DNA from 2 places in the Calidithermus timidus DSM 17022 genome. Region 2 is predicted to be linked to the other one. Evidence: riboswitches for the same ligand, from Rfam matches in the RefSeq annotation. Region 2 holds a riboswitch; the other holds the start of a gene.

Region 1 (7,209 bases), on a different contig from region 2:
CGACGGTCTTGCCCTGGGCCTTCAACACCTCCGGCAGGCGGCGGTAGACGTGGGGGCTTTCGTCGAGGCCGCCGCCGCGCAGGATCACGCCCTTCTGCTTTAGCCACTTCTTCATCGCACCCTCGGTGACCTGACCGGGCCGCAGGACCTTCCCGGTCTTGCGGTCTATCTTGCCCAGGGCCTGGCGGCGACTCATCACCCGGCCCGCGCCGTGGATGGTGGAGAAGAGCGCGGCTTCCTGCATGGCCTGGGTCTCGGGGTCGGCATTCACGGTGCCCTGCAAGATCACCGCGTCGTCGCCCATGCTGCCGCCCACGAAGCCCTTCTGGCCGGGGAAGGCGGGGGTTGCGCCCTTGCGGACGACCACGTACTCCTCACCGCCGTGAGTCTCCTTCCAGGCGAAATTGTGGTGGTTGTGGACGAGCTCGAGCTCCCGCCCGCCTAAAATCTGCACCACCTTGCGGGCCACCCACTCCCGGCCCACGTAGGCGTAGCGCCCGGCGAGGTTCATGAGGGCCCAGTAGGCTTTGCCGAGCTCGGAGTTGAGGTCGAGCAGCGCTTCTACCTCGGCGTTCCTCGAGCCCCAGGGGCGGTTTTGCGAGAGGGCCATGAAGCCCGAGGCGATGGTGTGGCCCAGACCCCTCGAGCCGAAGTGCACGCCCACCCAAACGCGGCCCTGCTCGTCGGCGAGCACGTCCACGTAGTGGTTGCCCGAGCCCACCGTGCCGAGCTGGGCTCTCGCCTTCTCGCGCAGGGCTTCGCGCTCGGCTTTGCCGGGAATGGCTTCCCAGGCGGCGTCCTCGAAGAGAGGGTGGTCTACGGGGGCGTCGTCGGCGCGGTTGGTACGGCCTAGGCCGAAGGAGATGGTGCTGGCGATCTCGTCGGCGAGGGCCTCGAGGTAGGGCTGGAGCTGCTCGAGCCTCAGGTCGGTGCGGATGGCGGCGTTGCCGCAAGCGATATCGAAGCCAACCCCGGCCACCGAGACCTTGTCGCGGTACGCCGCCACGCCACCCACCGGCATCACGTAGCCGAAGTGCCCGTCGGCCATGAGCGCGGTCCTTTGGGCGCGGCTGGCCACGTCGCGAAGCTGCCCGAGGGTCTGGGCATCGTGCTGGCCGAATACGGGGATTCCGTCCTCGAGGCGCATGGTTTTCACTTTCATGATCGCGGCCTTTCTTTGGCCAGTTTGTGCACTGCCTCATCCGGGGTATGAACAAAGCCCGCTGCTCGAGCGGGCCAGGATGAAGGAGCTTTCGGCCAGAAATACACCTGGCTCCAAAAGTATAGGAGCGATGCACGCATCGCTCCTATGTTTGGTGCCGGGAGCGGGACTTGAACCCGCATGAGCTTGCGCTCGCTACCCCCTCAAGATAGTGTGTCTACCAGTTCCACCATCCCGGCGAAGGCAAAGGACAGTTTAGGAGTCAGCCTTGGGCTTGTCAAGGAGGCATGGCGGGTGTAGTGTGGCCCCTGAGCCCGCTAGGGCTAGACAACCCGGCCCAAAGTCCCTGGTGCTGTGGCGCGTAGTCACAGCTTAAAGTGGGGAAACCGGTGAAGCAGCTAGCTGTGTATTCCGGTACTGTCGCGCAACGGTGAGAGCGCATGGGGGTCTTTAGACCACCGCCTCGAGTCCGAATACCTGCCAGGGAGTCTCCCGACCCGACTAGGGAGACACCTCTCGCACGAAGAGGGAGTATTCGGGGAATCACCGCTTTTGATGCCCCTGCTCCCGCAGGGGCATTGTCTGTGCCCCAACCTCGGCGTGAAGGCCGGGTGCCCGTGGAGGAGCTCAGGAGGCATGGATGAAGCGTGGTTTGTTCTTTCTCATCGGCTTACTCTTGTCGGTGGCTCTGGCCCAATTTCCCCGCACCGTCACCGACGACGCAGGCCGTTCCGTAACCCTGAAAAAAGCGCCGCAGCGCATCGTGAGCATGTTGCCCTCGGCCACCGAGACCATTTGCTCGCTTTCCGAGGCGGCCTGCCGGCGCATCGTGGCCACCGACCAGTTCTCCAACTGGCCCGAGATGGTGAAGGGCCTGCCCAAGGCGGGCGGATTCATCAACCCCAACCCCGAACTCATTGTCTCGCTCAAGCCCGACCTGGTGATCATCAGCCGGGGGAGGCTGCTGGAGGCGCTCGAGCGGGCCGGGCTCACCGTGTACGTGACCAACCCCCAGACTTACGACGATATCTTCCGTACGGCGCGGGCTTACGGTGAACTGCTGGGCCTCAGGGCCGAGGCGGAGCGGCTGGTGGCGCGTGTGCAGGCCGAGGTGTTCGCCCTCGAGACCCGCGCGGCCAAAGCTTCCGAGCGCCCGCTGGTCTACTACGAGATCGACCCCACCCCCTACACGGCGGGCCCTTCCTCCTTCATCGGCACGCTCATCAGCAAGGCCAGGGGCCAGAACATCATCCCCGCCGAATTGGGCCCCTTCCCCAAGATCAACCCCGAGTTGGTGGTGCAGAAGAATCCGCAGGTGATAGTGGTAACCCACCCGGAGGTGGCCGCGATCAAGAACCGTCCGGGGTGGGCCAGTGTGTCGGCGGTGAAGAACAACCGGATCTGCGCTTTCAGTGGGCAGCAGGATGACCTGCTCTCGAGGCCAGGACCGCGGGTGGCCCAGGGGCTGAAGCTCTTGATCGAGTGCTTCCACCCCAACCTGAAGTGAGGCTTTAGATGCGGAGGGCTTCCCTGCGGGCCGCGCTGCCCCCTCGGTACCTGGGGGGGCCTTGGGGCGGACGGCGCCTGCTGGTCTTCGCCGGCCTTCTGTTCCTGCTGGCTCTGGCCTTCATCGTGGGGGTGGGGCAGGGGGCGGTGAGCATCGCACCGCTCGAGGTCTTCCGCGCCCTCGTCGGCTTGCAGCAAAACCCCATCGTCACCGAGCTGCGCTTGCCCAGGGTGCTGGGGGCCGTGCTGGTCGGCGCGGCCCTGGGGTTGGCGGGGGCGGCCTACCAGGGGCTGTTCCGCAACCCGCTGGCCGACCCCTACCTGATGGGCGTGGCCGCGGGGGCAGCCTTCGGCTTCACGCTCTCGATCAGCTTTGCCGGGATGGTGGGAGCCTTTGGCGGGGCGCTGTTCTTCGCCAGCGTACCCGGCTTCGCCGCCTTCGGAGCCTTCGTGGGCGCGCTGTTGGCGGTGGCTTTCACGCTGCTGCTGGCGGGCGGAGCGGCCCGCAGCCACGACCTGATCCTGGCCGGGGTGGTGGTGGGCAGCATCCTCACTGGACTCTCTACGCTGGTGCTGTTGCTCGATTCCGACCGCATCCGCGAGGTGTTCAGCTACACCTTGGGCAGCTTGGCTTTCATGGGCTGGCGAGGGGTGGAGGTGATGGCCCTTGCGCTGGGGGGGGCCTCGCCGCTGCTGCTGGGCTTGAGCCGAGCCCTCAACGCGCTCGCGCTGGGCGAGGAGACCGCCCGCACGCTGGGTTTACCGCTGCCCCAACTGCGCCTGCTCTTGATCGCCCTCTCCACCCTCCTCACCGCCATCGCGGTGGTCTACGCGGGCATCATCGGCTTCGTGGGCTTCGTAGCCCCGCATATCCTGCGCAAGCTGGTGGGCGGCGACTACCGCTTTCTGCTGCCCGCTTCCGCGTTGGGCGGGGGGGTGCTGCTGGCGCTGGCCGACCTGCTGGCGCGGGTGGTGGCTCGCCCCACCGAACTGCCGGTGGGGGTAGTCACCACGCTGCTGGGGGGGCCCTTCTTCTTGTATTTGCTGTGGAGGGCAAGGCGTGCTTAGGGCCGGACGCAAGACCCAAGACGCGAAGTACCCGGGGCTAGGCGCAGAGGGGCTGCGGGCTGTGGGGTTGACTTTTGGTTATCGGGGAAAGCCTGTTCTTGCGGAAGTCAGCCTCGAGCTGCGCCCTGGAGAGTGGCTGGCCCTTTTGGGCCCCAACGGCGCGGGGAAATCGACGCTGTTGCGGCTGCTGGCGGGGTTGCTGAAGCCGAGCGCGGGGCGGGTCGAGCTCGATGGCCAGCTACTGGAGGGGGTTATGGGCTACCGGCGCGGCCAGACCATGGCCTTCTTGAGCCAGAACGGCGGCTACCCCGAGGACATGACGGCGGAGGAGGTGGTGCGGCTGGGGCGTATCCCCCACTTAGGGCTCTTGGGGCGCGAGGGCCGGGAAGACCAGGAGGCCGTGGAGTGGGCACTGGAGCAGACCCAGACCCAACCCTTCCGCCACCGCCTGTTGCCCACGCTCTCGGGCGGGGAGCGTCAGAGGGTGTTGCTGGCGCGGGCCCTGGCATCCAGGCCACGCTATCTGCTGCTCGACGAGCCCACCGCTCACCTCGACCTGCACCACCAGGCCGAGTTCGTGGCCTTGCTGGCGGGCCTGCGTGCGGGGGGCATCGGCATCCTCACGGTGCTGCACGACCCCAACCTGGCCCTGCAGGCCAACCGCGTGGCCTTCCTCAGCGCAGGCCGCATCGTGGCTGAGGGCGAGCCAAGAACGATCGTTACCCAGGCGCTTCTCAACCAGGTCTATGGCCCGATGGTGCGGGTGCGTGAGGTCGAGGGGCGCCCGGTGGTGCTGCTGGGGTGAGGCGTGCTGAAGACCCGTAGTCCCCTGACCCGTTGCAGCCTCAAGGTGACCGAGCGCTTGCTGCTGTTGGACCTGGGCGAGGTGCGCCGGGTGCGTTCGCAGGACGGGCCTTGCCTGGTGCGCTACTTGGTGGTGCTACGCGAGAGGGGCCCCTACGGACCCCTGCTCGCGCGGGAAGGGGTCGCGCTGGCTCAGGCGCTGGTGTACGCGCTGCCCGTAGATCTGCTCGAGTTCAGCTTCGACGCCCAGGGGCTGAGCCTGCCGGGGCTGCGCTTTTACGCCTGCGAGCCGGAGTTCGTGGAGACGCCCCTGTACGCCTGGTTGGAGGGATGATGGCGCAGGACTGGCGTGAAGAGGTCAAGACCGAAAAACCCTACCGCAAGCCCAGCGGGCGGCGGCGGGGGCTGGTCATCGTGAACACCGGCGAGGGCAAGGGCAAGACCACTGCCGCGTTGGGGCTGGTGCTGCGGGCGGTGGGGCGCGGCTACACGGCGCGTGTCTTCCAGTTCATGAAGCATGCGGGGGCGGCCTTCGGCGAGCACCGGGCGCTCGCCAAGCTGGGGGTGGAGATCGAGGGCCTGGGGGACGGCTTTAGCTGGATCTCGAAGGACCTGGAGCACTCTGCGGCCCTGGCCTATGCGGGTTGGCAGCGCGCCAGGGAGGCTGTGTTGGGGGGAGAGTACTTCCTGGTAGTGCTCGACGAGATCACCTATCCCATCCGCTACGGCTGGATCCCGCTCGAGGAAGTTCTGGAGGCGTTGCGTCAGCGGCCCAAGAACGTCACGGTGGTCCTCACCGGGCGGGGCGCCCCCGAGCCCCTGATCGAGTTGGCCGACACGGTGAGCGAGGTCAGGAAGCTCAAGCACGCCTTCGACGCCGGGATTCCGGCTCAGCGGGGGATCGAGCATTAGGGAAGAGGGGCTATGTGGCCGAAGATGACCCTGCGCGACAGGACCCTCATCGTGGATCTAGGTGCTTCGCGGCGGGTGCTCTCGAGCGCCCCCTTTCGGGGTGGCCTCAGCTATAGCCGCTACCTGGTGAACCGCACCGTACCCAAGGACTTCTGCCCTCCAGATTTGGGGGGCGTGGTCCGGGCCGATCTGGAGGGGCTGGGTCTTCCCCCAGGTGTCTGCGTGGCCCACCTGACCGCGGTGGACGTGGCCGCTCACGCCTACGCCGCGGCGGAGGAGGGTGGGGTGCGGGTTCAGGTTTGGCTCACCGCGGGGCTGGGCAACCTCGCCGCGCCGGGGCTTTCCCCCCTCGCCCTCTCCCGCCCGGGGACCATCAACGTGCTGGCGGTGCTCCACGCCGATTTGGCCGAGGCGGCCATGGTGGAGGCGGTGCAGATCGTCAGTGAGGTCAAGGCCCGCTGCTTGCGGGGGCGCACCACGCGGGAGGGCTACCCCGCCACCGGCACCAGCACCGACACGGTAAGCGTGGCCCTGCTGGAGGGCCCAAAGCAGGACTACTGCGGGGCGGTGACCCCGGCGGGGCGGGCTTTGGGCCGGGCGGTAGATGGGGCCCTTTCGGCGGCACTGCTTGACGCAATCCCCGCGACAGCGGAGGGCCTGTGAGCGTGCTGTTGGCTCTGCTATGGGATTGGCGCTTCGGCGAGCCACCCGCGAAGCTGCATCCGGTGGTCTGGATGGGCCACTACCTACGGTGGGCGGGGCGGGGGCTCACGGAGCAGCCTCCCCGTGCTGCCTTGGCCCTGGGGACCGCGGGGTGGCTGCTGGGGGCTGCCTTGGTGGTTTTGGTTTATGGCGCCCTCGAGCGCTCGATCGCCCCCTTGCCGCTCTGGGCCGGTGCCATCCTGGGCGCGTGCTTGCTCAAGCCGCTCTTCGCCTTCCGGATGCTGCTGGAGGAGGCCAGGTACGTCGAGGAGGCCCTCGAGGAGGGCTTGGAGCAGGGCCGATGGCGCTTGAGCCGTATCGTCAGCCGGGACACCCGCAGCCTTGACGAGGCCGAAGTGCGCGAAGGGGCGCTCGAGTCGCTGAGCGAGAACCTCTCGGACTCCCTGGTGGCTCCCCTCTTTTGGTTCTTGCTGTTGGGCCTGCCGGGCGCGGCCCTCTACCGCTTTGCCAACACTGCCGACGCCATGTGGGGTTACCGGGGCGAGTGGGAGTGGGCGGGCCGCTTTGCCGCCCGCGCCGACGACCTGCTGAGCTGGCTACCCGCCCGCCTCACCGCCCTGGTGTTGTGGCTGTGTCGCCCTGGTTTCAGCCTGCGTGGCCTGGCCGCCGAGGCCCGCCAGACCCCCTCGCCCAACTCGGGCTGGCCTATGGCGGCTTTAGCGTTGGGGCTGGGGGTGCGGCTGGGCAAGCCCGGCGTGTACGTGCTCAACCCCCAAGGCCGCCGCCCCACGGCGCGGGACTTCGCCCTGGGGTTGAGCTGGACGGCTCGAGCCGGCTGGGGGGCGGGGCTGGTCTTCGCCCTCTTTGAGCTGGGGAGGGTGGCTCATGCTTGACGACGTGCTCCGGCCCATCCACGGCGGGACCGACAGCGGCCCTGAACCCCGCTACGACTTCTCCACCAACGCCAACGCTCTAGGCCCCGATCCCTTCGCCCTCGAGGCCATCCGCTCCGCCGACCCCAGCCGTTACCCCGACCCGCTCTACACCGAGTTGCACCGCTCCATCGCCCAGCATCACGGTGTGAGTCCCGAGCA
Region 2 (7,209 bases):
GCTTCTGTACCGCAAAGGCTAACCAGCTCTTCAGCTCCGGGTCGAGGGCGGTTTCCAAGGAGAGGTCTATCGGCACGTGCAGCAAGGAGCAAGAAGGGGCGATCATCACCCGCTCTTCTCCCCGCGCCTCCACCACCGGCTCCAGCCGCTCGAGGATGGCGGATAGGTTCGCCCGCCAGACGTTGCGTCCATCGATCACCCCAAGGGAGAGGGTGAGTTCCCTTGGTGCCTTGAGAAGAACCGGCTCGAGCTCGCCCGGAGCGCGCACCAAATCGAGGTGCACCCCGGCTACCGGCAGCGAAAGCGCGAGCTCGAGGTTCTCCCCGTAACCGCCAAAATAGTTGGTCAGGAGAAGCTTAAGGCCCGGCACCTCCTCGGCCAGAGCTGTGTAAGCCCTGCGGAGGGCACCTTGGCTGGCCTCGTCGAGCTCGAGCGAGAGCACCGGCTCGTCCATCTGCACCCACTGGGCGCCGTGGCTGTGCAGTCGGCGCAGCACCTCGGCGTAAACCGGCAAGAGGCCCTCGAGCCAGTCGAGCGGGTTTAGGGCCTTGTCCTTGCTTTTGGCGAGCTTGAGGTAGGTTACCGGCCCCAACAACACCGGCCGGGTCTCATAACCCAAGGCTTTGGCCTCCAGGTACTCGTCGATGGGCTTGGTAGAGGCCAGTCGGAAAGTCTGGTTGGCCTCGAGCTCCGGCACCATGTAGTGGTAGTTGGTGTCGAACCACTTGGTCATCTCGAGCGCGGGCAGCCCCCGGGTTTCGCTGCCGCGGGCCATAGCGAAGTAGAGCTCGAGCGGGACCTCTCCGCCTTTCCACCCATACACCGCTGGAATTGCCCCGACCATAACGCTGGTGTCGAGCACATGGTCGTAGAACGAGAAGTCGTTGCTGGGGATATGGGCGATGCCCAGGGCGTGTTGCCTGGCCCAGTTGGCCTTACGCAGCGCGCGCCCAACTTCCAGCAGGGTGGATTCGGAAGTTTTGCCCGACCAAAAATTCTCCAAGGCGAACTTGAGTTCGCGTTTGGGACCGATCCTTGGAAAACCTAGATTGCCGATTAAAACAGACACAACAACTCCTTTCCCGGAACTCCGAGAAGTGATTCCTCGTAATCCGTCCTTACCTTGCAAAGCGGTTATCATACCGGATTCAAAAAGATAATCACCCAAACCAAAGACCTTCAGAGGCTATCTTTTTGAATCCTAGAGCACACCCCTCCCTGACGGTCGGCGAAGAAAGCGTACCCCTTCGGTCGGCTGCCCCGCCTTGGCGGGGCGGCGTTCCCATTCGGGAACGAACTGACCGAATCTGGTATCACACCGCGCAGCTCGTGCACTCCTCCACCGAGAGGTTCTTGGTGCGGGTGTAGTAGAGGCTTTTGAGGCCTTTCTTCCAGGCGTAGACGTAGAGCCGGGCCAGCTCGCGGGTGCTGGTCTCGCTGGTCACATACAGCACCGTGCTGATGCCCTGGTCCACGTGGGGCTGAATCTCGGCCACCAGGTCAATCAGGCGGTACATGTTCATGTGGTAGGCCGACTTGTAGTACCAGTAGGTCTCCTCGGAGAGGAACGGCACGGGGTAGTAGGTGGTGGCGTTGCCGTAGGTGCGGGTCTCCACCACGTCCACAATGGGGGCGATGGAGGGGGTGGCGTTTTGGATGTAGCTGATGCTGGCGGTAGGGGCAATCGCCAGGCGGTAGGCGTGGTAGAGGCCGTGTTCGGCTACTGCGGCCTTGAGCCTGGCCCAGTCGGCGGGGGTGGGCAGGGCGATGCCCTCGAAGAGGCGCCGCACGGCTTCGCTGCGTGGGCTATAGTCTTCGCTTAGGTAGGGCTCGAAGTAGGCCCCGCTGGCGTAGTCGGAGCGCTCGAAGCCCTCAAAGCGCACCTTGCGCTCGCGGGCGATGTGCATGGAGCGCTCTATGGAGTAGAAGTTCACCGCGGCGAAGAAGCTCCTAGCGAAGTCGCGGGCCTCCTCCGATTCGTAGCGGATGCGGTTTTTGGCCAGGTAGCCGTGCAGGTTCATGGCCCCCAGGCCCACCGAGTGGAAGGCCCGGTTGGCCTGGCGCACCCCGGGGGCGTTCCTCACGTCCGAGAGGTCGCTCACCGCGGTGAGCATGTCCATGGCGGTGTGCACGCTTTCCCTCAACTGCCCGGACTCCATCACGTTCACGATGTTCAAGGAGCCCAGGTTGCAGCTGATGTCGTAGCCGATCTGGTCGCCCTGGCCGTAGTCGCCGATGATGGAGGTGGTCTGGAGCTGGAAGATCTCGGTGCAGAGGTTGGACATCTTGATCTGCCCGAGACCCTTGAGCGGGTGGGCCCGGTTGGCGTTGGACTTGTAGATGAGGTAGGGGTAGCCGGACTCGAACTGGGTCTGGGCGATGCGGGTGAGCATGTATCGGGCCGAAATGGGGCGCTTCTTCACCGCGGGGTGGGCGACGAGCTCTTCGTAGCGCCGGTCCAGGTCCATGTCGTCCAGGTGCTCTCCAAAAGCCTGGTAGACCGAGTAGGGGGCAAAGACGAAGAAGTCCTCACCCCGCTCGGCCAGCTCAAAGAACTTGCTTGGCACCACGAGCCCCAAGGAGAGGGTCTGGAGGCGGCTTTTCTCGTCGGCGTTGATCTTCTTGGTGTCGAGGAACTCCTCCACATCCCAGTGGAAGATGTTGAGGTAGACCGCCCCGGCCCCCTTGCGCTGGCCCATCTGGTCGGCGTAGTTGAAGGCGTCCTCGAACAGCTTGGCCACCGGCACCACCCCCTTGGCCGCGTGGGCCACGCCCTTGATGGGCTCCCCTCGAGCCCGCAGCTTGGAGAGGTTGATGGCCACCCCTCCGCCGATCTTGGAGAGCTGCATGGCGGTGTTGAGGGTGTAGCCGATGGAGTTTAGGCTGTCGTCGAGCTCGAGCAAGAAGCACGAGACCAACTCCCCGCGCCTTGCCCGGCCCGCGTTCAAGAAGGTGGGGGTGGCGGGCTGGTAGCGCCCTTCCATCATGGCCCGCACGTAGGCGCGGGCTTTTGCTACGTCGCCCTGGGCTAAGTGCAGCGCCACCGCCAAAACGCGCTCCTCGTAGCGCTCGAGGTACTGCTCCTTGTCGTCGGACTTCAAGGCGTAGTCCTTGTAGAACTTGGAGATGGCCATGAAGCTGGCAAAGCGGAAGCCGTAGCTGTAGGCCAGATCGGAGAGCTCGAGCAGGTCTTCCTTCCGGTACAGCCGGAAGAAGTCCTCGTAGTAGCCCTCGGCGATGAGGGCCTGCAGGCGCTCGAGGGGCCCGGGGAAGCGCCGGAGCTTCCGGCTTACCTCTTCCTCGAAGGCAGATACGGCCTCGAGGTCTTTCTCGAGTTGGAAAAACCCATCCCGCTTTTGCAGGACTTCGCTGTTAAGCTCGAGGTAGCGCAAGCGCCCTCACCCCTTCCCAAAAACGCACGACGTCCTCTGCGCGCCCTGCGAGTTCGAACTTGTGGATCACCTCGAAGCCGAATGCCGCAGACAGTCGATCGGCGGCTTTGGCGTAGTTGGAACCCCAGTTGCGGTTGCCGCTGGCCGCGACCGCGCGGATGTGGGCCTGGTTGCGCCGGGCGAAGCGCTCGACCTCAGGGGGTACCTGGCCCAGCCCGGTGGTATAGGTCAGGAGCACGCAGGGCTCTTCTACCTCCTCCTCGCCTGTAGCAATCCGCAGCAGCCTGGGCGTGGGTAGCTTGCGCACGAAGCGCTCGACATTGCCGGTCTTGGAAGCATAGACGATGAGCAAGGATCACCTCGGAATCGGGTCGATGGTCGATGGCTATACGGTCGTACGCAAAACGCAAGGCGTCCAACGTACGACGTAGAGTGCAAGACGCCGGATTTATGTGCGTCTTTATCGCTTTACGTGGAGTTTAGCTGTAGAAGATTCACCTTGGCCATCCTTTCCGCCCCTGACGCGGGGGCTAGGATAGGGTTTGGGCAGGCATTCGGACTGATGGGGCTTCCCCCCAATCACCGTTGCGCGACAGTGGCGGATTCACACCGCACTTCCCCTGTCTCCAAACCCAGAAACCACATCTTGTGGCTTCTGCGAACAAGCCTACTATAGGTTGGGGTTACTGTCTATAGTCGGGGGCAGAAGGGTCGGTGGGCGGGTGCTCAGCTCAGGCGGTGCTGGTAGAGCACCGAGGCGATCTTGCCGATGAGCAGCACGGCCGGGTGATCGGGGTGGAAGCGGGGGTCAACCTCGGTTTCGGTGAGCACCACCAGCGAGTAGGCCAGGTTGTCCTTGGCCAGAATTCCCGCGTCGTGACGGCACTGGCGGATCTCACCCGACTTGGAGTAGAGCCTGAAGGGGGCTTTGCCCTCCTCGAGGTCGTCAAGGTCGGCGGGCAGGTAGCGCAGGAAGAAGGTCATCTGCTGCTTCGAGAGGATCGAGAGCGCGGTCTGGGTGGCCTCTGGCGAGAGCAACTCGCCGTGCCACAGCCGCTTGAGCAGCAGGCCCAGATCCTCGGCGCTTACCGTCGAAGCTTCCCCCTTGAGGCGTCGGGGGTCGGGGCGATCGTCGGGCAGGGAGAGCATTCCTGCGCTGTAGGTGTTGTGCCAGCCCTGAGCCCGGTAGTAGGCGTTGAAGGGTTCCTTGTGCCCGAAGTAGTCCAGCACTACGTTGGTGGCGGTGTTGTCGCTGACGACGATCATCAGCGTGAGCAGGTCGAGCAGGGGCAAGGAGAGCCCATGAGTACCGGCATCGCCGGGGGCCGGATGGCCCTTCACTAGCGAGAGCTCCTTGAGCACCCCCGAGCCCCCCGCCACTGTCTCTGGCTTGACCCGCACCGCCTGGCGCAGGTCGGTGCCGGTGCTCAGCGCGTAGCAAAGCATGGGCAGCTTGATGGTGCTCGCCGCCAGCACCTTCCAGTCGGGGTTGTGGGCGTAGTGCTCGTGGCTGTGCAGGCTCTCCAGCCAGATGCCCACCTTGCCGGGGAAGCGGCTTACCAGCTGCTGGATCTCAGCCCACATCGCAGGCATGGCTTACCTCCTTGCCAAGCACAGTCTAACCGCCTGGGCGAAGCCGTCCTCCTCGAGCCCGGCCACCACCACGCTGGCGGCCTCGCGGACGACCTCCTCGGCGTTGCCCATGGCGATGCCCAGCCCCACCTGCTTTATGGCCTCGAGGTCGTTGAGGCTGTCCCCGATCATCGCCACCTCCTCCATCGCCAGGCCGTAGCGCTCGGCCATCCAGCGCAGGGCGCTGGCCTTGGAGGTGCCCTTGGGGTCGGCCACCGCCACCACCTCGCCCTCGCCCACCAGGTACTCCAGCCAGTCCAGTCCCTCCACCGCCGTGATCGCCTGGCGTAGGTCGTTCCAGAGCTGCCCGTCGAGGACGAAGACCCCGCCCACGCAGGGCTCAGGCAGCTCCAGCAGGTCGATGCGCTGGTAGCTCACCCCCATGCGCTCGGCGAAGCGGTGTAACTCGCGGGGGGGATTCTCACTGTAAAGCCGTCCCGAGGCTCCTGAGACGTAGAAGGGTAAGCCCTGTGCTCTCGAGTGCAACACCATGCGGCGGTAGGTCGAAGGAGACATGGCCACGCTGTGAACCAATGTAGCCCCCTGGGTGATGAGGCTGCCGTTGCTGAAAGCGTGGTAGCCCTGGGGTTCCATCTTGAGGGCATACTCCAGGCCATAGCCCCCGAAGGGCCGCCCCGTGACCACCGCGAAGCGCATCCCCGCCGCCTTGGCTTCCTCCACCGCCTGCCAGGCCGAAGCAGGGACTCCTTGGCTCGGGTGCACGAAGGTCCAGTCCAGGTCGACGCCGATCAGGCGGATCACGACCGGCCCTCGGCAGCGGCCACCCACTCCAGCGCCTGGGCCAGGCCGCACTCTTCCACCCGGCCCACCACCCGCTTCGAGCGCTCCTTCACCGACTGGGGGGCGTTGCCCATGGCGATGCCTACTCCCGCGGCCAGGATCAGCTCGAGGTCGTTCTCCCCGTCTCCCACCATCGCGCAGTGCTCCAGCCCCAGGCCGTAGCGCTCGGCCACCCAGCGGGCGGCGCTGAGCTTGGACACTCCGGCAGCCGTCACCGAGTTGAAGCCGATCCCCGGCACGCCGGGGCTGGTGGCCTCGTGGAGCTCGGCCCCTTCGATGCGCTGCACCCGCCCGCGCACCTCCTGCCATTGCCCTTCCAGCGGCGTAACGTACTGCACCCGGATCACCTCGCCAGGCGGCTGATCCAGGGGGGCGACCTTGGCCATGAAGCCCAGCATCCGCTGATGGGCCTCGAGGTCAGGGTGGTTTTGTTCGATGAAGAAGCCCCCGTCGGCGGTGTACACCTCGAAGGGGATGGCATATTCTCGGCTCAGCGCCAGCAGCTCACGGTAGGCCTCCGGGGAGAGAGGGCTGGATTTGATCACCTGCCCATTCCCCGCCACGACCACCGCCCCCGACTCGAAGATGTGCAGGCCCTCGGGATCGATGCGCCGGGCGTATTCCAGGGCAAACCCCCGCCCAGGCCGCCCGGTACAGAGCGCCAGATGGATGCCCGCAGCCCTGGCTTTCTGCGTGGCCTCCCAGGCGCACTCAGGCACGCCGTCCGGCCCATAGAGCGTGCCGTCGACGTCGATGAGTACCAACCCAATCATCTAGAGTTCCCCCAAATCAGATCTCCAGTATCCCCGACTCCACCAGCACCGCCCTTCCGCCGAAGAAAACCCGCTGCAATTCGCCGCTGGGGGCATACTCCACCCGCACCTCGACTTGGCCAGGAACCCCTAGCTTGTGCCCTTGCAGGATGGTGAGCTGAACCTCTCCCTCCCAACGCGGCACCACCCCGGCCCTAGCCAGCAAGGCCCCCAGCGCTGCGTTGGCCGAGCCGGTCACCGGGTCTTCGGGGATGCCCAGCAAGGGGGCGAAGTCGCGGGCGTAGAAGCTGCGCGGTCCCAGCGGGGCATAGGTGTGAACTGTCGCGACCTCCAGTGCCGCGCACAGCTCGCTCAGGTGCTCCATGTCGGGCTCGAGGTCGTCGAGCAGCCCCGGAGCCACAAAGGGCAAGAACAGCGACCACAGCCCGGTGAAGGCTACCCCGTAGGGCAATCCCCGGTGGAGGTAGCGCTCGTTGGCGCCCAGGGCTTCGGTGAACTCCTGGATTTTGCGCCACAGGGGAGGGTCGCGGAAGCGGGGAGCCGGCCCGCGCACCACCGCTTTGGCCGGTTCGCCGTTCTCGTAGGCGATCTCCACCGGCAAGGTCTCGGAG

Evidence for each region. Region 2 has a riboswitch for cobalamin ahead of nrdI (class Ib ribonucleoside-diphosphate reductase assembly flavoprotein NrdI). Riboswitches for the same ligand answer to the same signal wherever they lie in the genome.
Region 1: it holds a riboswitch for cobalamin, as region 2 does, so the genes downstream of both, B047_RS0109250 (ABC transporter substrate-binding protein) here and nrdI (class Ib ribonucleoside-diphosphate reductase assembly flavoprotein NrdI) in region 2, are expected to answer to the same signal.

The regions. Positions count from the first base shown of each region.
Region 1 covers NZ_KB890697.1:28,952-36,160, reverse strand. Annotated here, with positions in the region: gene B047_RS0109260 (RtcB family protein) at 1-1,162, opposite strand, end outside; tRNA gene B047_RS0109255 (tRNA-Leu) at 1,315-1,401, opposite strand; cobalamin riboswitch at 1,493-1,661, shown strand; gene B047_RS0109250 (ABC transporter substrate-binding protein) at 1,803-2,669, shown strand; gene B047_RS0109245 (FecCD family ABC transporter permease) at 2,678-3,736, shown strand; gene B047_RS0109240 (ABC transporter ATP-binding protein) at 3,798-4,541, shown strand; gene B047_RS0109235 (hypothetical protein) at 4,545-4,874, shown strand; gene cobO (cob(I)yrinic acid a,c-diamide adenosyltransferase) at 4,871-5,452, shown strand; gene B047_RS0109225 (adenosylcobinamide amidohydrolase) at 5,465-6,115, shown strand; gene cbiB (adenosylcobinamide-phosphate synthase CbiB) at 6,112-7,008, shown strand; gene B047_RS0109215 (pyridoxal phosphate-dependent aminotransferase) at 7,001-7,209, shown strand, end outside.
Region 2 covers NZ_KB890696.1:71,759-78,967, reverse strand. Annotated here, with positions in the region: gene metE (5-methyltetrahydropteroyltriglutamate--homocysteine S-methyltransferase) at 1-1,069, opposite strand, end outside; gene nrdE (class 1b ribonucleoside-diphosphate reductase subunit alpha) at 1,314-3,392, opposite strand; gene nrdI (class Ib ribonucleoside-diphosphate reductase assembly flavoprotein NrdI) at 3,373-3,744, opposite strand; adenosylcobalamin (AdoCbl) riboswitch at 3,897-4,039, opposite strand; gene B047_RS0106870 (serine hydrolase) at 4,119-4,985, opposite strand; gene B047_RS0106865 (HAD family hydrolase) at 4,989-5,786, opposite strand; gene B047_RS0106860 (HAD family hydrolase) at 5,783-6,598, opposite strand; gene B047_RS0106855 (PhzF family phenazine biosynthesis protein) at 6,615-7,209, opposite strand, start outside.